2 linked regions of the Vallitalea longa genome follow. The protein of the gene in region 2 interacts with the protein of the main gene of each other region in a pairwise test. Links are inferred from orthologs where the notes say so. Each region holds a gene or a part of one and is shown on either strand. Other genes may lie near its edges.

The links.
Region 1: the proteins of QMG30_RS12750 (region 2) and sfsA interact in binary tests that used the Escherichia coli proteins (3 or more experiments, as listed by UniProt). The link is inferred for Vallitalea longa from one-to-one orthologs.

What each region holds. Positions count from the first base shown.
Region 1 is NZ_BRLB01000022.1:13,557-25,427, forward strand. The notes cover bases 3,296-6,082. They hold sfsA (DNA/RNA nuclease SfsA), read right to left. Parts: upstream 5,148-6,082; coding sequence 4,443-5,147; downstream 3,296-4,442. Other genes in these bases: QMG30_RS21855 (PTS sugar transporter subunit IIC), read right to left, coding at 3,296-3,872; QMG30_RS21860 (transcription repressor NadR), read right to left, coding at 3,923-4,429; QMG30_RS21870 (hypothetical protein), read left to right, coding at 5,391-5,696; QMG30_RS21875 (glucose-6-phosphate isomerase), read right to left, coding at 5,734-6,082. Also shown: QMG30_RS21835 (hypothetical protein), read right to left, coding at 1-19; QMG30_RS21840 (hypothetical protein), read right to left, coding at 42-371; QMG30_RS21845 (RNA polymerase sigma factor), read right to left, coding at 352-924; QMG30_RS21850 (DUF4097 family beta strand repeat-containing protein), read right to left, coding at 967-2,367; more of QMG30_RS21855, read right to left, coding at 2,784-3,295; more of QMG30_RS21875, read right to left, coding at 6,083-7,173; QMG30_RS21880 (DeoR/GlpR family DNA-binding transcription regulator), read right to left, coding at 7,574-8,335; QMG30_RS21885 (MFS transporter), read right to left, coding at 8,357-9,616; QMG30_RS21890 (PHP domain-containing protein), read left to right, coding at 9,863-11,188; pdaA (delta-lactam-biosynthetic de-N-acetylase), read right to left, coding at 11,310-11,871. UniProt on the Escherichia coli protein: Binds to DNA non-specifically. Could be a regulatory factor involved in maltose metabolism.
Region 2 is NZ_BRLB01000007.1:75,263-87,306, forward strand. Bases 6,030-8,989 are described here. They hold QMG30_RS12750 (glutamate-5-semialdehyde dehydrogenase), read right to left. Parts: upstream 8,154-8,989; coding sequence 6,906-8,153; downstream 6,030-6,905. Other genes in these bases: QMG30_RS12745 (DUF1292 domain-containing protein), read left to right, coding at 6,406-6,786; QMG30_RS12755 (5-formyltetrahydrofolate cyclo-ligase), read right to left, coding at 8,205-8,756; QMG30_RS12760 (DUF896 domain-containing protein), read right to left, coding at 8,749-8,961. Also shown: QMG30_RS12710 (winged helix-turn-helix transcriptional regulator), read right to left, coding at 1-437; Holliday junction branch migration DNA helicase RuvB, read right to left, coding at 528-1,538; Holliday junction branch migration protein RuvA, read right to left, coding at 1,564-2,175; QMG30_RS12725 (FAD-dependent oxidoreductase), read left to right, coding at 2,362-3,891; QMG30_RS12730 (tocopherol cyclase family protein), read left to right, coding at 3,878-4,834; QMG30_RS12735 (NUDIX hydrolase), read right to left, coding at 4,848-5,315; QMG30_RS12740 (NUDIX hydrolase), read right to left, coding at 5,350-5,967; QMG30_RS12765 (hypothetical protein), read left to right, coding at 9,180-10,157; proB (glutamate 5-kinase), read right to left, coding at 10,354-11,151; QMG30_RS12775 (carboxypeptidase M32), read left to right, coding at 11,348-12,044. UniProt on the Escherichia coli protein: Catalyzes the NADPH-dependent reduction of L-glutamate 5-phosphate into L-glutamate 5-semialdehyde and phosphate. The product spontaneously undergoes cyclization to form 1-pyrroline-5-carboxylate.

The sequences.
Region 1 (11,871 bases), on a different replicon or contig from region 2:
GATGATAAAAGCATTTCATATAATTAATTCCTCCTTCTATCTTAATTAAAATAATTCATTATATTTGTTAACATATTATTGAAATTACATATGGTTTCTCTAAAACCATCATAAATATATGTGTTTGAATTTATAGTTAAAATATTAGTAATCAGAAGAAATACTCCTGTACATATAAGACTATTAGCCAGTTTTAATTCAAAAGAGTAATTAAAACTTTTTCTGGATTTTTTTTGTTCTGATTCATTCAAAACAGCTGTCATAATTTTATCTGTCAGGTATTTATCTCTTACTAAAGGTGGATGATTGTTAAGCAAATCAATCGTATCTACATCAAGTATCTCTAGTTGTTCATGTTTTTTGCAATTCAATAATCTCACCTCCAAAACCTTCTTTTATCAATTTTGTTTTTATCTGTTTTCTTGCTCTATATAATCTTGTTTCAATAGTTTTAGTTGATATGTTTAATATGCTAGATATTTCTTTATAAGTCAATTGATTGAAATGATACAATATAATTATTGATTTATACTTGTCTTTTAGGCTATATACAGTATTATGTATTACTTTTTGATATTCTTTATAAATAATTATATCTTCAGTATTATGATTTGACTTTACTTGTTTTACTTCTTTATCTCCAAAGTTCATTAAGCTTGAGAGGTTTCTTTTATCTTTCCTACCCCAATCTATGCATGTATTGATTGCTATTTTATACAACCAAGTAGATAATTTACTTTTATTTTTAAATGATGATATGTTTTGATATATCTTTATAAATATTTCTTGGCATAAATCCTCAGCATCATTATAATCGTTGGTATATTTATAAGCCATACTTAGAAATCTGTTTTGATATTCTTCAACAAGTGCTCTAAAAGCTATTTGGTCTCGTTCTATTAACTTTTCTATGGAATCATCCAAATAACCACCCACTTCATAAAGAAATCTATGATGCTTTTTATATTACTCAATTTCTATATCGCCATTATTAGTAGTTATATCAATCAAGCTATTATTGTCTCCGATTATGCTGTTTACTGATTGTTCGTTATCTTCTTCATCAATCTCCATATCAATTATTGAATTGATGTTACCGTATCTAGTCTTCAATTTGAATTGTCCTTGTTGATCATTAGGAATATCAATATTTACCCTTCCATACTTGTGTTCAATATCTATTTCTTTAACCTGTATATCATGATTATCTAAATTTATATCTCCATTTGTACTATATATGGATATATTTCCTCTAATCTTTTCTAATGTCATAGCACCATATTTGTTGGATAACTCTAAATTATTATCTACATTTTTTACAATAACTTCATTATTAGTAGTCTCTATATTTACCGATCCCTTAATGTCTTCTATTTTAACAGGACTATATTCTGCATCTATCTCTAAGTCCTTATTTACTGAATTACCATCTATTTCACCATTTTTTTGTTCAATAGTAACATTTCCCATAATATCTTCAAATTCTATTTTGTCATAACAATTTTTTATTATAAGGTCACTACCGATTTTTTCTATATCAACTACTCCGTTTTCATTTTTTATTTCAGTGACTCCACTTACATTACATACTTCTATATCTCCATACTTATTTTCTATATATAATTCATCACCTATATTTTCAACTTCAATATCACTATTACGGGAAGAAATTACAGTTTTTCCATTCACATCATACACATAAACATTGCCATTTTTATTACTTATGCTAACCTGTAGTTCTTTTGGTATTTCTATTGTATAATCCACATATGAATATATTTGTCTATGGTTATACATCTTATTATTAGAATTTATTTGTAGAATATTTTCTTCTTTTCTATCAATATCAATCATATTATCCGTTAATTCTTCTGCTTCTTCTTCACTTCCATAAGTATTTACATGGATTACTGCCTCTATATTTATATCTTTCCTCTCTGTTGCACTTACTTTTATATCTCCCCCATTGCTATCTATACTTATTGTTTCTAGGTTATCAGCATTTTCTACATAACTTTTAGTTATTTGGTATTGGTCTGTCATTTCAAACAACCTTCTAAAAATATTTCCTGATTCTTCATTATTTAGATTAATTTTAATATTAGTAAATAAAAAACAAACACTATATATTATTATAAGTAATATAATTGAAGAAACACTAACTTTTAACTCCATAGCAGAATTTCTTTTTTTGTAATACCAATCAAAGAAAATGAATTCCACCCCAATAAGTATGATACTTATTGCTACTAGTATTCTTAATGTCTTGTAAATGTCTATGGGTACAAAATTGTTTATTAACAAAATTATACCTAGTACTATCAGTGTCAGTGCTAAAGTTAAAGTTCCTAATTTTTTATGCTTCATTTTATTCCTCTCTTTCTAACAGATATTATATCTTGTATTAATCTCCCTTAAGATATACTAAATTAGTATCTATATGTATAGACGTTAATTATTTAGAAATCCCTTCAAAAATTTATAAATTTATTTAAATTACCTATCAACACAAAAATATAGCTATTTAATCAACATATATCCTTCAGCAATAGTCCATTTTGTAATACCTATCTTAATATGTATTAACCATACTTCATATTTGATTCATTATCAATACTGTCTTAAAATTTCTAATTATATATTAACTTAACTTATCCTCTCTTAATTTAATACATATAAATAAGGTATCTCAACCTATTTTTGGTGAGATACCTATGCTTTTATTCTATAAAATTCTTTATAAACCGATCTACATGGAATATTAAAGTTAAAAAGTCTATTAATTAACTATCTAGTTTCATATCCCCATATTTAATCCATCCTTTTTTTCTGAACAGCTCAGAAATAACTAACGTCAATATGGCTGGTAATACTATATGCAAAACAATTATCTTAGTAATCAGTATACCTGCTGACTGATTTTCAAACATCGTATCAAAAGTCATAATTTGTCCTACTAAACCAGCGGTACCCATGCCACCACCATAAGCACTGTTCTCCATCAAAAATAATTTAGTTGATATTGGACCAAGAATGGCACTAGCTAAAATAGGCGGCAGCCATATCCTTGGATTCTTGACTATATTAGGGACTTGTAACATTGATGTTCCTAAACCCTGAGCTACAAGACCATTCACTTTGTTTTCTCTATAACTTGCTACTGCAAAACCTATCATTTGAGTAGAACACCCTACCGTTGCGGCACCAGCTGCTAATCCACTTAGATTAAGAATAATAGATAGAGCGGCAGAACTAATAGGTAGAGTTAACATCATTCCCATTAATACAGAGACCAATATTCCCATAATAAATGGTTTTTGGACTGTTGCAAATTCAATAATATCACCAAGCCAAAACATAAATGAAGATATTGACGGTCCAACTAATAGACCAATACTACTTCCAACTATAATTGTTGTTATAGGTGTGAGTATAATATCAATCTTAGTTTTACCTGCTACCAGTTTTCCTATTTCAATACCAAAAATAACAGCAATAAAAGCTCCAAGGGGTTCTCCTGGACCAATAAGCAAAACATTACCATCAACAAAAGTCTGACCACTGATGATTTTACCGGCATATGCACCAACTAGACCAGTAACGGCTGATGAATACATTACTAAATTTGATGTCTTCAGCTTATGGGCCACACCTACACCAATTCCTGCTCCTGTCAATATGCTCGCAATGGAACCTATGCTAGTTAATGTATTCCCAATAAGATTGTCTCCAATTAAACTTCCTATCTGCTTAATGATCAATCCAACAATCAAAGTTGAGAATAATCCCATTGCCATACCACTCAACCCATCAATAAAATATCGGTTTATAATTTTATTAATGAATCCACTTTTCTTATTTCCTTGTTTCATAACAATCCTCCTGTAAATTCATGTGTCTTGTCACCTGTAATTAAATTTTTTTACATTAAAAATCCTTTTAATTTTAATTCTTTTTCAACTAAATCCAAAATCTTAGGATTACTTGCTTTTATTAAGTGATAATGTTCGCCATTCTTTAATCTCATAAGAGGTACTGATTCGTTGTTCTGAAGTTTTTTCATAAAATCATCTATATGTTTTCTAGAAGAAATCATAAGATTAGCAGTTATTTCACCATAAACAGGATGAACAACCATAACATTCACTATTGTTGCACCAAAATCCACCATTATTTCTAATTCTTCTTTTATCTGATGTTTTGAGTGTTTTACGGCCAATAGCTTAGTGAATTCCTTTTTGGTTTCATATATCATATAACCATTAGATGTCGAAATGATTTTGCACCCTTTAGCTCTAAGTAGTGCTATGTCTTGAACTATTACTTGACGACTTACTGAATATGTTTTGGCTAAATTTGATCCAGTTATTGGTTCTTCACTTTCTGTTAAAAGTTTTATAATATTAGTTCTTCTTTCTTCTCCTTCCATGATTTCACCTTCTTTAGTTGAATTCTGTTTCTAAGCATATTTTTGCTTTACTTCCAATAATTATTTCATCTTTTGTCACTAATGAATTATAACATAAAATTCTGACTCCTGCATCTTTTGCTTTCAATAAAGTTTTAGCAAATAATTTATCCGTCACATGATTAGGTTTGAATTTATTTATATCATCAATCTGTATCAGTAAAAACAGATTGCTTTCATATCCATTACATGTGGCATCAATGAGTTCTTCAAGATGTTTTGTTCCTCTTTTGGTGGGAGCATCAGGAAACATTGCTAGACCGTCATTTTCTAGAGTTACACCTTTGACTTCTATAAATCCTTTTTTGTTATTTTTTTCATAATATAAATCGAACCTGGAATTTTTATATTTCTGTTCTCTTTTTAGTATATCGCAATCAACAAATTCACGTATTTTATTATCAGCTATTGCTTCATATACCACATAATTAGGTACTTGAGAATCAATATTTATCAGCATATCGTCTTTATATGCACTTATCAATGAATATTTGGTTTTTCTATTAGGATTATTACTTTTTTGTAAAAATATTTTAGTTCCTTCAACTAGAATCTCTTTACATCTTCCAGTATTTTTAACATGAACAGTCTCTAGTATTCCATTTATTAATACTTTCGCTATAAATCTATTGGGACGTTCAATAAAAATACCTTCAACAATGTCTTTATAAATCATCATCTATTACCTTTCCTTAAGACTTCCATTATTTTAATAAATAAAAGATCCGAAAAAAACTCACATTAATATTATAACATGACCTGTAAAGAGAAGATTATCTATAGTATATCTGACATTTTATAGATATTACTTTATTAAGTCTTAATGAAAATAAAGGTTGAAGCTTGTTTATAATGCATATATAATAATATAAACGCTACTAATTAAAATCAAGAATTTTTTATCCGTAGAGAGGAAAATAATATGTTCAGACTTTGGGGAAAAGTTTATAAAAATAATAAAATGGTAAAAGATACTGTTATAGAGCAAATGGAAGATAATCTATCTAAAGATGCTCTGACTCATGATTGTCTTGATAAAATATGCTATGAATTTGATTTACAACATCCTATGTGGCTGAATGATAATTATAAAGATTATCCTGCATATGGGAAAACTTCATTTAAACAAGATCATTTTATAGAACAAATTGATTTTGATTACCTTGAAATAGAAATTATAGATGTTGAAAAAGAAAAGAAAAAAAGAAGAAGCATAATGAGATTATAATAAAAGGAGCTATAATAGCTCCTTTTATTATGTCTTATTAGATGATGTATTTATCATTCTTAGCCGGTCTTTTATCAAGTTCAGCTTTTTTTTCATCATATCCTGGTCTTCCAAACATAGCATATGTTGCATTTTTACCTTCTTCTACTCCAGGCTGGTCAAATGCATTAATATTCAATAACTCTCCTGCAAATCCAGTAGCTACTTCAAATAAGTATAAGATTTGACCTAATGTAAATTCATTAACTTCTGGTAAAGTTATAGTCATATTAGTTTGACCTGATTTCAATAGAGCATATTCAGTAGCCATTTGCTCTGTTTTTATTAATTTATTATGAGTCTCTCCACCTAAGAATCCAAGACTTGGAATATCGCCATATATCTTTGGAATATCTAGAGATGTCTTATATTTGTCAACACCTACAAATACGATAACTTTGTCTTTAGGTCCTTCAGAGTATAATTGAACTTGTGAATGCTGATCAGTAGCTCCTAGAGCTCTTACTGGTGTTTGTCCAGAATTTACCACATTCTTATCATTATCGTATTTCTTACCAAGTGATTCTGCCCATAATTGTGCATACCAATCACCAATGTATTTTAATGAGTCTGCATAAGGCATGATAACTGATATATTCTTACCTTTTTTCATTGATATATAATTAAGAATAGCATACATTGATGCAGGGTTCTTGAATGTATTATCTGTTTTACACATTTCATCCATATAAGCTGCTCCTGCTAACAATTCTTCAATATCTATACCGCACATAGCTGCTGGCAATAAACCAACTGGTGTAAGCTCTGAAAATCTTCCTCCAACTCCTGCAGGAATAACAAAGCTTTTGTATCCTTCTGTATCAGCTATAGGTCTAAGATTACCATTCTTAACATCAGTAGTACATACAATATGCTTCTTAGATTCTTCTTTACCTAATTTTTCTTCTAACATTTCTTTGATAATCATAAATTGGGACATTGTTTCTGAAGTACTTCCAGATTTAGTAATGACATTAAATAATGTTTTATCAAGATCGATGATATTAAATAAAGAAACAAGTTTTTCAGGATCAACATTATCCATTACATATAATTTTGGATATCCCCCTCTTTTTTCTTTAGATAATTCATTATAATAAGGATGATTAATGGCTTGTTGTACTGCAATTGGACCAAGTGCTGAGCCGCCGATTCCTAATACTACAAAAGCATCAAAATCATCTTTAACACTTTCTACATAAGATTTAATATCAGATACGACTTCTGCTTGATTGTATGGTAATTCTCTCCAGTCCATTCCTCCGTTAGTACGTTTTTCTACCATAGCTTTTTCAGCTTTTTCAATTTGTGCTTCCAAATCAGCTATCTCTGATTCATTAATACCGTTCTCACCAACATAAGCTGTCATCATATTATTAAAATCAAATCTTAATTTCATGCTTTCTTGCCAGTCTTTTTGTTCAAATATCTTGGACATTTATGTACCTCCTAGTTATTTTATTGTAAAGTCCATTTCATATTTATTATTAACCAATTCATATGAAACTTACCTTATTTATATTATTAGTAAAATTACTTGTTTTATTAATTGTTTCTGATTCCAACTTCTACAGTATACGAAAATTAAATTATCAAGATTAATTAATCTAAGTATATACTATATTGATTGAACGTTAAACTTATTTATCATGATATGTTAATCAAACAACAGTCTAAATTATAATATAATTCTAACTCCTTTGTAAAGAGTAAAAAGTTATAAAAAGCATGGATAATACCCACATAAATATATATAATCAACAAACCTATAGTAAAAAGCTACCCTTTATAAAATATCTGGAACTATTGAATTGTATAAGTCTACTATCTATAACAGATCATTTGATTACGTTGATTCCCTTTTCCTTATATCTAGCATATATTGAATCTTTCAAATTAGAATCTGTAATTATTGTATCCACATCATTTAAGTCACAAACTTTCAGTAAAGATACAACCCCGAATTTGCTGCTATCAGCCAACAATATTTTTTTCCCAGAACGTTCAATTAATTTCTTCTGTATAGGTATTGTTTCTAATTCGAATTCCGTAGCACCTTCTTTTAAAGATATTCCGCTAACGCTAATGAAAGATATATCTATATGAAATAAATTGATATAATTTTCGACTAGTTCTCCTTTTAGGGATTTATCTTTACTATTAACTATACCACCTAATAATATGATTGTATAATTATTTCGATCTATTAATTCTTCAACTACTAATATTGAATTAGTTAATATAGTTAATTTCTTAAAATTATATTTTAGAAGTTTTGCTATTTCTAATGTTGTAGTACCATTGTCTAGAGCTATAACAGATTCTTCAGATATATACTTAATTGCATTCTCCGCTATTTTAACTTTTTCTTCATTATGACTTTTTTCTCTTATCTTAAAGTCTACTGGTTTTGGATTAATCTCATCTAGCATTGCTCCTCCATGCACACGATGTAAAAATCCTTTACTCTCCATATGTTCTAAATCCCTTCTTACTGTTTCCACAGAAACACCAAAAAGTTCAATTAAATAAGAAGATTTCACTGAATTATTTTTCTCCAACAATTCAAGTATAATTTTATATCTTTCCTCTGCTAACAAAACTCCCACTCCTTCAATTAGCTAATATGTATTATTCATTACTTCTTTCATTTTTACTGCTATTTTATCATATTTAAGACTCATAAGCAAAGCTATCGTTCCTATTATCAAACAAACAATCCAAAAGACCATAACTCCATTCCATCCAAAAGAATCCACTAAAACACCTGTAACAAATGTTGAAAATCCCGCTGCAAAATACGAACAGAAATCTAAAAATCCCGCTACAGAAGAAGCCCTATTGTATTTTGAAAAATGCAATGGAATAACTCCGAGCAATAGAGTATTAGCTCCATACATTACAGCAGATAATAATCCCAAGAATAATAGAGCTGTTACTGTACTATATGAGCCGAACATAAAATATCCCAATACCGTAATTATACCTGCTATAAACAACCAAACTATGGTACGTTTTTCTTTATATTGCATTTTTTTATTTAAATAACTTGCTAACATCATACCTAATAAATTCATACAAGGTATAAATATTATATATTGAATTGTTTTATTGATATCAAGACTCTGTGTTTCCATAAATAAACTAGGAGCCCACAATGCGATAGAGTCTTTTATTATTCCTTGTACACAACAAGCTATGACAATATAAATCAATTTAGATCTTTTCACTACTTGAAGTAATGTGTACTTATCTTGATTTTCAGATATACTAGATTCTCTTGTATCATTTAGTACACATGATTCTTGCACCTTAGGTTTGTCTATAAAAAATATAAACCATATTATTGAATAAATAAATATAACTACTCCAGGTATTAAAAACACATAGTTCCAGCTATATCTTGATATTATTAATCCAGAACCTCCCCAAGCCAATAAGTAACCTGCTACCATTGAGGTTGATATACCTATGGAGACACTACTTCTCTTATCATATTCATACCAATTAGTTATTGATTTAACTATAGGACCCCATAATAAAGATTGTGCATATGCATTAACTACCCATAAAATTATCATTATCAAATATACATAAGAAAACCCAAAAAATATATTACATACAGCTGTTGTTATCAAACCCATAAATATAATTTTCCTAGCTGATACTTTGTCTCCTATTTGCCCATTAATCAATTGTCCAAAACCATATACCCAATAGAATAGTGTACCTATCAACCCTATACTTCCCTTTGACCAACCAAAAGTATTTTGAATTTGGGGAATAGCTACAGATAAGTTGACTCTTCCAAAATATATGCTGGCATATGCAGCCCAACATAAAATAAATATTTTTACCTGAGTTTTATTTAATTTTATCATTCCAAAAAACATCTCCTTATTATATAACAGCATATTTTTTCCTAATAAATACACATATATACAACTTTATGCAAATAATTATATCATAATTTTATTAAATCTCAAGGAAATAATATAATTTTATTTAGTTAAACGCTAATATTTACTTGCTATTACATATATATTAATATAACTTCACACAAATACTTGTTTGCTTAAATTCATTATGCTATAATAAAAAAAATAAGTATTTAAGGAGGATATGTGATGAATGAAGTATTACGTTTTTTTGAAGTCACCCCTAAAATAATTCTGGCGGATACAACAGTCGATATAAGAATCAAACCTTTGGTTAATCACGAATCTTTTGACTCTGATACTGATTATGAGGTTGTTTATTATCCTTTAGAACATTTTTCTAATAAAGGGGAATATAATTACCAAGATAAGTATATGGTTAGAGGGGAAAATGGTGTAATTGAATTAAACCAACATTTTACAGGAGAACAAGAGCATACAATTAGAATTACTAATACTAAAACCAAAAAAACATATTCTTTCAATTTCTATTCTGTAAAACCTGATTTATTTGATAGGATTCCTTATAAAGGAGATCTACATATGCACAGTCATCGCTCGGACGGAACAGAATCTCCTGCTTTTGTTACCGCATCTTGTAGAAAAATAGGATTTGATTTCATGGCATTAACCGACCATGGAAAATATTATCCGTCAATTGAAAGCAAAAATAGTTTTAAAGACGTTGAACTTGATATGTTGATAGCAAATGGAGAAGAAGTTCATCCCGAAAATAATAATGTTCATATTATTAATTTTGGTGGAAATTTCAGTGTTAATGAATATATGAAGGAAAATAAAGATGAATACTACAAAGAAGTTAAAGATATTGAAAAAACTATAGATATTGACGATGATCATGCAAGATATGAGTGTGCTTCTAGTGAATGGTGTTTCGATAAAATAAGAAAAGGAGGAGGATTATCTATCTTCTGTCACCCTTACTGGTTAATAGATTCTGGTTATTACATCTCCAATTCTGTCATTGATTATATGTATGACAATCAACCCTATGATGCTAATGAAGTTGTAGGTGGCTATCACAGATACGAATTTTCATCTAACACATTACAGATCGCTAGATATTATGAAGAGCGAGCAAAAGGTAAAGATATACCTATAGTAGGTGTGAGTGACGCTCATGGATGTGAAGATAGAGATTTATTCGGATGGTTCTTCAGTATAGTTTTTGCTCCTTCCAATAAGCAAACTGATATTATTGATAGTATCAAAGATCTTTACAGCGTAGGTGTTGAATATCCAGAAGGAGAAACCCCTCGTCCAGTAGGTCCTTTCCGACTTGTTAAATATGCTCTATATCTGTTTAGAGAAATCTTCCCTCTACATGATGAATTATGTTTGGAAGAAGGAAATTTGATGCTCAAATACATTCAAGGGGATGAATCTGCTAAAAAAAGGTTAATTAGCTTAAAAGGTCAAGTTAATAATCTTTATAATAAATTATTTGCCAAAGAACAAAAAGCTAAGCCCCATAAAAGATTTCAAGGAAAATAGAAAGTAGAATTTTCCTATTTAATAAAAATATACATATATAAAAATACCGCTGCAATTAAATCATAGTATATGATTCAAATAACAGCGGTATCTCCTTTTTAATTAAACTCAGATTATTTATTTATTCAACTTCATATAGATTTCCGAATCTATAACCCTGATCTTTTATTGTTTTTAGAATACTGTCAAGTGCTTCTGTATTAGATGATGATACCGCATGTAATAACGCTATCATACCTGGATGAGTATGATTAGTTACATATTCATATGTAGTTTCTACACTCGGCTGATTATCAACTTCCCAATCACGATGAGCCATACTCCAAAACATAGTCTTGTATCCTAATTTTCTAGTTAAATATAATGTCCTTTCACTATACTCTCCTTCTGGTGGTCTAAAGAAAGTATCCATCTTATATCCTGTCATTTCTTCAAAATATCTTGCTGTCTCTTCTATTTCATACTTAATTTTATCATCTGTAAGCTCATGCATTCTTTTATGATTAACCGAATGATTTCCTACTATATGTCCTTCCTCTTTCATTCTTTTGCATAAATCAACATTCTTTTTTATGTAAGGTTTTGTAACAAAAAAAGTTGCTTTTACATCATTTTCTTTTAATGTATCAAGAATTTTTGCCGTATAACCATTTTCATATCCTTCATCAAATGTTAGATATATT
Region 2 (12,044 bases):
TCGGCATTATTAACCTCATTCAATGTATCAACTTCAAAATATTTTATGCCATAAAGTCTTTTTGCCTCAATGACACTCATTTTCACTATTTTATACACTTCATCATGTTGACCGAATAGATAAAAATCAAAGTATCCTTTATCAATCTGTTCTTCAATGATTTTTTTTGTCATTTGTCTAACTCTACTTATCATTTTATAACTCACTACTACTTCATCATATGTTTTTAAGTCTTTTTCTTTTTTACCTAAAGGAGTAATAATGTATTTCAAAGACCTAGAGTTGATTTGTCTTACATTGATATATCCTTTATTAATCATGTCTTGTACTATGCTATTTATCAAACCAAGAGATAGACCTAATTCTTTAGCTAGTTGTCTTTGGGTCACATGTTCATTATTACTAATTTCACTTAATAATTGTAATTCTCTATCCATAATGCCCCCCTGTTATTTATATATAAATTTATAGCCTGTACTACTTATAACTACAGTTTATATCAATTGGAAATAATTGTCAATAATTTGTTAAGTATTATCATTATTATCAAAAATAATTCCAAAATGTTTATAACATAAAGGTGTAACTACCCTTCCTCTTGGTGTTCTGTTAATATAACCTAACTGAATTAAATATGGTTCATAAACATCTTCAACTGTTCCTGATTCTTCTCCGATAGTTGCTGCAAGAGTATCTAGACCTACAGGTCCTCCATTATATTTTTCTATCATAGCAAGTAACATTTTTCTATCATTCTTATCTAAACCGCTTTTATCAACATCTAATAGATCAAGTGCATAATCAGCTACTTCTTTTGTAATATCTCCCTCATACTTAACTTGAGCAAAATCCCTTACACGTTTTAGCAACCTGTTTGCAAGTCTTGGTGTTCCCCTTGATCTTCTTGCAATTTCTACAGCACCTTTCTCATCTATTTCAATATCAAGTACTTCTGCTGACCTTTTTACGATATGAGTCAGTTCATCTAGAGTATAGAATTCCAATTTATTAATTACACCAAACCTGTCTCTTAAAGGAGATGTTAAAAGTCCTATACGAGTTGTTGCACCAACTAATGTAAATTTAGGAAGGTCAAGCCTTATAGATCTTGCTGATGGACCTTTTCCAATGACTATGTCAATAACGAAATCTTCCATGGCAGGATACATAACTTCCTCTACCTGTCTATTGAGTCTATGTATTTCATCAATAAATAGTATATCTCCCTCTTGCAGATTATTGAGTATCGCTGCCATATCTCCTGGTTTCTCTATAGCCGGACCAGAAGTTATTTTCAGATTGACTCCCATTTCATTTGCTATGATGCATGATAAAGTGGTTTTTCCTAATCCTGGAGGACCATATAGTAATACATGATCTAATGGTTCCTCTCTAAGCTTAGCTGCCTCTATAAATACTTTCATATTTTCTTTTGCTTTCGCTTGTCCTATATAATCTGATAGTAATTTAGGTCTCAGATTCTGTTCTATCTTAAGATCTTCATCAATTAGTTCCGTTGTTATTATTCTTTTATCCATTATCAATTGACTCCTTTGACGGCCATTAAAAGTTTGCTAATTTTCCTAATGCACCTTTAATAATTTCTTCTACAGTTGTTGTCTCTGTTATATTAACTGTTCTTACAGCTTTCACTGCTTCAGTACTTGTATATCCAAGAGCAACTAATGCCGCAATTGCATCATTTTTAACAGTAGATGATAATGTGACTTGACTATTATCAACTTCTGAACTTACATTATCCATGTAATCTTTCAGTTTCAATTTATCCTTTAGCTCCAATATTAATTTTTGAGCTGTTTTCTTGCCTATACCAGGTGCTTTAGATATAGTTTTTACATCATCAGCAATAACAGCAAATCTCAATTCATCAGGAGTAATAGTAGATAATACACCCAGAGCCCCTTTCGGTCCTATACCATTAACTGTTATTAACTTCTTGAATACTTCTAGATCATCTCTTGTCAGAAATCCATATAATAACATAGCATCTTCACGAACGTATAAATAAGTATGCATTTTAACACTTTCACCAATACTAGGTAAATTCTGCATTGCTGATATAGATATTTTTATCTCATAGCCTATATTTTGAGCCTCAATAATTATAAAATCATCACCAATATATTCTAGAGTTCCTTTTATGTACGAAATCAATTTACCACCTACTTTTACAATATTGTGTTAGGAACGTTTGTTCCTATTATACTTGATTTTGCCATTCATTACAAGTTTTACTAAAACATTCAATTAAATATTTTTTACTTAATGAACTTTGACTAACTGATATTCAATTTGGTAATAACTATAATATATTTTAATACATTCTAGGAGGGATTACACTTGTATGAATATGACTCATATTGGATTAAATCAACACCTACTACGAATTATGATGAACTAGTAGAAGATGTTTCTGTAGACTGTGTTGTCATTGGAGGCGGTATTACAGGAATTACTACTGCTTTTCTTTTGCAACAACAAGGTCTCAAAACGATTATAATAGAAAAAGAAAAAATATGTCTAGGAACTACTGGACATACAACTGGTAAAATAACTTCCCAACATAATCTAATTTACTCATATCTTATAGACAATTTTGGTGAAAAATTAGCGAAACAATATGCTGATGCTAATCAACAAGCAATAAGGTTCATTATTGATTTGGTAGGTAAATATAATATTGACTGTGATCTTAATATAGAACCATCTTACGTCTATACTACAGATGAATATAACAATATTTTAATCAACAAAGAACTAGTGGCGGCACTAAGCCTAGGTTTGCCTGCGGAATTTGTTGACTCTACTGACCTTCCTTTTGGTATTGACGGAGGAATACGTTTTTTGGAACAGGCTCAATTTCATCCAAGAAAATACATCTTAGAATTAGCACGTCTTTTTGTGAAAAACGGGGGTAAGATATATGAAAATACACAAGCTATAGATATTGACCCCAAAAAGAGTATTGTAACTACTGATTCTAATACGATTACTGCTAATAACATAATTATAGCCACTCACTATCCTTTTTTCTCAAAAGGTCATTTATATTTTGCTAGAATGTCACCTTATACTTCATATGTTATAGGTATTGATGGCAAATCCAAGTTAAAAAAAGGAATGTATATAAGCTGTGATAGAAATACTCGTTCTTTTAGATATACAGAAGATGCCAATGATAGATTATTACTAATAGGTGGTCAAACTCATAAAACCGGTCAGAGTGAAAATGAAGATGAAAATAATAATTATAAGATCCTCATGGATTATGCTAATGAATTATACTGTGATGTAACTATGCAATGTAAATGGTCTGCCCAAGATTATATCACCATAGACAAAATTCCTTATATTGGTTTATTGAATGAAGATTATAATAATATTTATGTAGCAACAGGATATGGTAAATGGGGGATGACCAATGGTACAGTAGCAGCTATGATCATAAAGGATTTAATAGTAGAAGGTACTAACCCTTGGCAAGATATTTTTAATCCTTCACGTACTTTTACAATGGACAGTATTAAAAATATGTTTACTGACTCAGTAAATTCTGGCAGTGAATTCATAACTAGTAGATATAAAGTAACTTCTGAAGAAATTGACAGGATAAAACCAACTGAAGGTATAGTTATTAAAGTTAACAATAGAACCATTGGTGCTTATCGTGATGAGAATAATAAATTATATTTAGTAGACACTACTTGTCCACATATGAAATGCAAATTACAATTTAATGATGCTGAAAAAACATGGGATTGCCCATGTCATGGTTCACGTTTTAATTATGATGGAACATTTATAGATGGTCCGGCTAATGAAAATCTAAAAAGAATTGAATTGGATGTTGATGATTATGAAGAAGAATAAACTGTATAAACTTTATAATCCCATTTGTGTACAAGGTAATATAAATAAAAGGCATTATTTTGAAGGTTGGTATTACAAATGTGTAGATGCTGACAATAATTATTCTTGTTCATTTATCCCAGGGTTTTCAACTAGTAATAACCATTATAAACGTCATGCATTCATTCAGTTCATTGACAATTCGAATAATTTCCCAATATACATTCCATATCCGATAAAATCATTTTCATACTCTGATAAACCCTTTGTTATTAATATTGGTAACTGTATTTTTTCACAATCCCGAATAATAGTTAATATTGAACATATCCATTATAATATTAAAGGTAAAATTATTCTTGGCGAATTTACAGATATAAAAAGAAATGTAAAGTTACCTACAATTATGGGATATTATCGATATATTCCGTTTATGGAATGCTTTCACAGCTTGATTAGTTTATCTCATTCTCTGAAAGGTTATCTGAATGTTAACGGCAAGGTTATCAATTTTAATAATGGTACCGGATATCTAGAAAAAGATTTCGGTACATCTTTTCCAAAACAGTGGGTGTGGATACATTCAAATACATTTGCAAACAGCAATACAAGTTTAATGTGTTCCATAGCATCTATACCTTTTGTCAAACGGACTTTTACAGGATTAATATGTGTAGTATATGTTAATGGTAAAGAATATAGATTCGCAACCTATCTAAATGCTAGAATAAAGAAATTGCTGTGTTCGAGAAATAAGCTACATGTAGAGATTACTCAAGGTAATTACACATTGCAGATAAATACCTTTTGTAGTAATAACAATATACTCACAGCACCTAAAAATGGAGATATGAATAGGAAAATCATCGAAAGTATGTCTGCAAAAATCAAAGTAAAATTAATTCATAGTAATAATATTGTTTTAGAAGATATTTCTTGTAATGGATGTGTGGAATATAATTAATATTCCACACTTTTTAGACTGATTCATTAGTAATCTTATTAACTATGTCATTTACAATACATTTAACAGGCTTACTTATATTTTTAGGCAAATTGTTAACATCAAAAAATCTAATGTCTTTACTTTCTATTCCATCTATTTTTATTTTGCCTTCGTATGTTCTAGTATAATAAGTTATGCAAATATAATATACCTCATCTCCATTGGGATAAGTGTAATGTTGATCTTCACCGGAATAAATATTAAATAGCTTAAGATCATAAGCTGTCAATCCAGTTTCTTCGAATACTTCTCTTCTTGCAGCTTCTTCTACTGTTTCTCCTAATTCTATAACACCACCAGGTAGTCCCCAAGTATCATTATCAGTCCTATGTTGCATCAGGAACCTATTATTATTATCAATTAAGACAGCACCTGATGTACTGAGTATTATAGGTCTATTACCAACCTCTTTTCTTAATTCATGTATGTAATCACTCATTGTATACCTCCATAGTTCATATTCTTATAGTAACCTAATCAAATATTGGTTCAAGTATATCTGTTTCTCTTGCTTCAAAGCACATTTTAATCTGATCTTTAGTATTTCTACCTACAGACAGTTCAGGTAGATTTTCATATTCAAAAAACTTTGCATTTGATGTCTCTAAATTGTCAGTATACCTACCATCTATATAATCACATTCAACAAATATCTTATATATGGCATATGGATAATCATCTTTGATATATTTATTTCTATCAAGAACAGCTATAATACGTTTTGGATCTACATTAGCTCCAGCTTCTTCCATAGATTCCTTTTTCGCATTTTCGGATATACTTAAATCTATATCAGCATATCCTCCTGGCATTGACCATCTTTTATCTTTCTTTTCATTAACTAACAGTATCTTGCCATTCTTGAATATAGCAGCTCTAACGTCTATTTTAGGAGTTTGGTATCCTGATTCGTTAGCAAATAATGTTCTAATCTTGTCATTACTTAACTCTGTATATTCACTCATTATTTCTATACTGATGTTCCTTATTTTTTCAAATCTTTCAATATCAAATTCATTTTTGGAAAATGCTAATCCTGACTGAGCTATCGATTGTAATTGTTTAGCCCATTGTAACCACTTGTTATTCATTTTGCTCCTCCTATCCTAACTAAAAATTATATATGTATAAATTCATGATAGAATTCATCATTTTATTTAGATTTTTATCGCAATATATTTTTTATTATATATATATTTGTCTTTTTTGTATATAGCGTAAATCAATTATATGATATATATATTAGGATATTATTTGGGAAAAATGGGGAAAATACAAATAATAATATTATTATAATGATTATTAATCATATCCAGATATGGTATTAGAGTGAAAAACATAGATATCTATTAATTTTTCCCTTTCAATATGCTAATATATATAATATAATGATTAGGTAGATTTTCAATAATATTAATCTTACTTAACAAACTAATATTGAACTTATTCATATATCAATTATATTAAGTTCATAAAAAGTTAAAATATTAAATATAATTAATTATAATTATATGGACAGGAGAATTATAATGAGTAAAGAAAATAATAACAACTGTAATTGCAATAATGAACACAATTCAAAGCATGAGGATTGCCATTGTCATGACCATGAGGAAAATTGTTGCAATCACGAGCATGAACATGATCATGAGACTATAACATTGACTCTTGACAATGACGAAACTCTTGAATGCTTAGTTTTGGGGGTATTCGAAGCAAACAATAATGAGTATATTGCTTTACTTCCAGAGGATGAGGATGACGTTCTTCTTTATAAATATATAGCATCCAGTGATGATGATATCGAACTTGATAATATTGAAGATGATGATGAATTTGATATAGTATCCAAAACATTTATGCAGCTTATTGAAGAAGAAGAAGACGATTCTATAGATGATGACCAATAAATTTCACATAAAGCTAAAGTTGTCAAATATATGACAACTTTAGCTTTAAATAAATTACTTATTATAATAATCTTTGTCTATATAAATTTTATTTTTATATTATTTATATAACAGATATATTATTCTCTTATTTGTCCATTTCCATAAATCACATATTTTGATGTTGTCAATTCTTTTAACCCCATAGGACCTCTAGCATGAAGTTTTTGGGTGCTGATACCAATCTCAGCTCCAAAACCGAATTCAAAACCATCTGTGAACCTAGTAGAAGCATTAACATAAACAGCTGCTGCATCAATCTCATTCAAAAATCTTCTTGCATTAGAATAATTTTCAGTAATAATTGATTCAGAATGTTTAGTATTATATTTATTAATATGTTCAATCGCTTCATCTATATTGTTAACAACTTTAATTGATATCTTATAGTCTAAGTATTCTTTTCCATAATCTTCTTCAGAAGCAGGTTCAATGTCTTGTACAATTGATTTCGCTATAGGATCTCCTACAATAGCCACATTATGTTCTCTAAGTTTTTTACATGCTGTAGGTAAAAATTTCGCTGCTATGTCCGTATGGACTACAATACTTTCACATGCATTACATACTCCAGGTCTCTGAGTCTTAGCATTAACCAAAATATTCACTGCCATCTCCAAATCAGCATATTCGTCTACATATAAATGGCAATTACCTACTCCAGTTTCAATTACAGGAACTGTCGAATTATTTACAACAGCTTGAATAAGTCCAGCTCCTCCTCTTGGAATCAATACATCCAGATATTCATTAAGTTTCATCATTTTTGTTGCTGATTCTCTACTAGTATCTTCAATGAGTGACACAGCATCACTAGGCATGTTAACACTAATTAAAGCATTTTTAATGATTTCTATGATTTTGAGGTTAGAATTTATAGCTTCTTTACCTCCTCTAAGAATTACAGCATTACCAGTTTTAAAACATAATGCGAAAGCATCTACGGTAACGTTAGGTCTTGCTTCATATATAATTCCTATAACACCAAGTGGTACAATCTTTTTCCCTATTTCAAGACCGTTAGGTCTTTTTTTCATCCACATTACTTCACCAATAGGATCATCTAGTTGAATAATCTTCATAATACCTTCAGCCATAGATTTTATACGATTAGAATCAAGAGTCAATCTATCAACCAAAGAACCTTTCACACCATTTTTTTCTGCATTTGACACATCAATTTTATTAGCTTCAATTATATCCTTTTCGTTTAATAATATGGCATCAGCAACTGCTTTCAACCCTTTGTTTTTATCATTTGAAGATAATTGTGCCAGTGTAAAACTAGATTTTTTTGCTTTTTGACCTTTTATGTTTAATTCATTCATGTCAATTCACCTCTGTTAATTTATTTTACTGTTAAATAGTAAAGGAATCTATTAAATAACTTGTAACTCTGTAAAAATATAATCTGGTTTAACATCATAAACATCAGATGGAATCATATCCAGTAACTGGTAGTCATAACATATAGCAATATTTATAAAAACTTCTCTATATTTAAACAAATATCTATCATAATAACCGCCGCCAAAACCAATTCTATTTTTAGTTTTATCGAATACCACTCCAGGCATTATAAAAAGAGTTTTATTTGATGGTACTGCTTCTATTAAAGTACTAGGTTCCAATATATTGAATTTACCTTTTCTTAAATCTTTTGTAGAATTAATATAATAGAATTTAATGATTCCCTTTTTTTCTACCTTAGGGACAGCTACTGTTTTATTATCTTCCCATGCTTTTTCAATAATCTTAATAGTATCAACTTCATTAAAATTACTTACGTATATAAACAATTCATTACATTCTTTATATAACTCACTGGTTATTATTTTATTATATATAACCATACTTCTATTAATCACATCATCCTTAGACATTTTTTTACGTCTATCTAGATAGCATTCCCTTATTTCTTTTTTAGTCATTTTTATGTTTAGGCTTTAACGGAGTTATATTGCCTTTTTCATCTTTTAATTTAATGGTATTCATTGTGCTTTTAAAATTTTTTCTTACAGATTCTAGATATTCTTCTCTAAGGAGTGATTGTTCGATTTTTTCTTCATCAGTAAGCCCTTCGATTTTGTTTTTTTTATATAACTCATTAATACGGTCTATTTTTTTCTTTTCCATATTTTCCTCCTGTCATTTACTACTAATCATTCATTGCAGTTATATATTTATTATGTCTATTCTAATCTCAAATACGTAACTAATCAAGCTTTTCTTATAAAATATTATTATGATGCCCCTTATTTTATTTTTTTTTATATTATAATTGTATTTTTTCACAGCTAATATCAAATAATAACTATAGTCCAACAATATTATATAAACTTGGAGTGAATAAGATGAATAGAAAAATTATTATACCATTTATATTATTAATAATGGTCATTACTGGTTGTTCAAATAGTGAACAAAAAGAAAACGAAACAAATTCTACTCTTGTAAATAAATCATTAAAATACCAATTAGTAAATATTACTGATGAAATTATTGACCTTCTAGAACAAAAAGATTATATAAAATGTTATGAAGAACTAATTAATTTCCATGAAAAAGCCAATGAAGTTGGAATATATTATATTACCGATAATGATGAAAATGCAGTAGATTTCAAAGCCTTAATTAATGATCTAAGTAAAAACATAACTGATGAAGCTAATAAACAAAAGATTCAGAAAGTTGCTATTGATGTTGAAAAGAGTCAAATCAAACTTATCACACAAATGTCTTCCCAACAGGGCTCTCAAGGTGGAGAAGAAGAATCACAGGGGCAAGATACTTCTAAATCAAGTGGTTCTAGTAGTGGTGATGGTGAAAGTAGTGGTGAATCATCTGGTAGTGGTTCATCCAGTACAGCAGGAGAAGAAAATAAATCTGAAGAAGAAGAAAAACCAGAAGAAATCATTTTACCGCAAGAAGAGTTGTTAAAAGAATATCCTGAACTAGTAACAACTGATAATGATTTAGCTATACAAAATAAAGCAGCTGACCTTTATAAATATTGTAGTTATGTTCTGACTCTAGAAGAAAAAGATAAAAAAGCTGGACTTATAAAATTAAAATATTATCTATATAAAATTAAATATCTAGCTCAATTAAAGAAATTTGATGACATTAATGGTTTTTATACAAAATTAGAAAGTGAATGGAAAAAAGAATCTGAAAATGCTAAAAAAGTTAGTGAAAAAGATGCTAAGATATTGAGTTCAATAATAGATAACTTAATGAGTCAAGTACAAGAAAAAAATATACCTGTAATAGAAATATCTAACAAGATTGCAGTTAAATCAATTAATAGTTTGATAGATAAAACCAGCTAGAAATTAATTAGTAGTAAATAATATTTATATTATAAAACTTGAAATTAAAAGAATTTAAAATTAAAGGATTATATTACTTCTCTTTTCATTTCTTAAACGAAAAGCTTTAATAGGAAATATAAATAACTCTACCTATCAATGTATTTAGTAATTATAATCCTTTAGTATTTTTAATTTAATGATAAAATTCAAAGTACTATTTTGCTATGAATAAAGTACCGATCTCTTCTCCGTAAATTATTTTTTCAATAACATTATCAACACTGGCATTCGCAATAACCATATCTATCCCATTGCTAGTAGCTATTTTGGCTGCACTAATCTTAGTTGCCATACCGCCTGTGCCATTAACCGTACCAGCACCACCAGCCATATGTTGAATGTTGTCTGTAATCTCCGTAACATGAGGAATAAGTTTAGCATCATCATTTTTTCTAGGATCCGAATCATATAGACCATTTATATCGGATAATAAAATCAATAAATCAGCACTAACTAATTTACCAACTATTGCAGATAATGTATCATTATCACCATACACTATTTCTTCAGTTGCAACCGTATCATTTTCATTAACAATCGGTATTGCTCCCATTTTCAATAACGTATTAAGAGTATTCTGTGCATTTTGTCTTCTTACTGGCTGGTCAATCAAATTTTTAGTAATTAGTATCTGGGCTACATGTTGATTATATTCACTAAATATCTTTTGATATATCATCATCAAATTTGCTTGTCCTACAGCTGCAACAGCTTGTTTTTCTTCTAAACAATTGGGTCTATTAGGTAAATTCATGGTTTTGGTTCCAACAGCAATAGCACCTGATGTTACTAGAATAACATCTTTACCCATATTTTTCAGATCCGTTATTTCTCTAATAAGTCTCTCTAATCGAAAATAATTTATTTCACCTGTTTCCTCATATGTCAATGAAGAAGAACCAACTTTAACTATTATTTTCTTTTTGTCTCTTAACTTCTCGCGTATATTCATTAATAATTCCACCTTATATTCTGCAGTAATTTATGTAATTTATCATAACTTTATTGTATTACAATAATAAACTTCTTCTATTTTACATGACATAGGTAAAATAATCAAGGAAAATAAGTTCCATTATCATTATTTTATTGTTATAATGTATTTATGGAAAAATAAGGTTCCAAATATAAAAGAGAGGTGATATCTTATGGACATTAATAAGGCAATCAAACAACTTAATGATATCGACTATAAATTACATGCAATTAATCATGCAGGAGCACTTATACATTGGGATGCTTCAACAGGTGCACCAAAAAATAGCGTAGAAGGCAGAGCAAAAACTTTATCCATACTAGCAGGAGAAGCATATAAAACTATCGTGAACGATGAGTTCAATGAACTATTAACTTATCTAGAAAATCATAAAAGCGAACTTGATTATGTAACTATGAGAAAAGCAGAAGAATTCCGTGATGAATATGATAGAACAGCTAAATTACCACAACAACTTGTAATTGACTATACAGAAGTTCAAGCAAAAGCAAGTGCTGCATGGGAAGATGCAAAGCTAAATAACGATTTTTCAACTTTTGCTCCACATCTTGAGAAAGTTATTGAATTCAATAAAAAGTTTATTGAATATAGAGGATATAAGAAACACCCATATAATACTTTATTAGATGATTATGAAAAAGGTTTGACTACAGATATTTTAGATGAATTTTTTAGTCAATTGAAAAATAGTATTGTCCCTCTAGTTTCCAAGATAAAAGAATCAAAAGTTGAAATTGATGATAGCTTCATCAAAAAGAATTATCCTATAGGAAAACAAAAAGAACTTAATAAAAGTATCTTAGAGCAATTAGGGTTCAATATGGATTCTGGTATCATGGCAGAAAGTG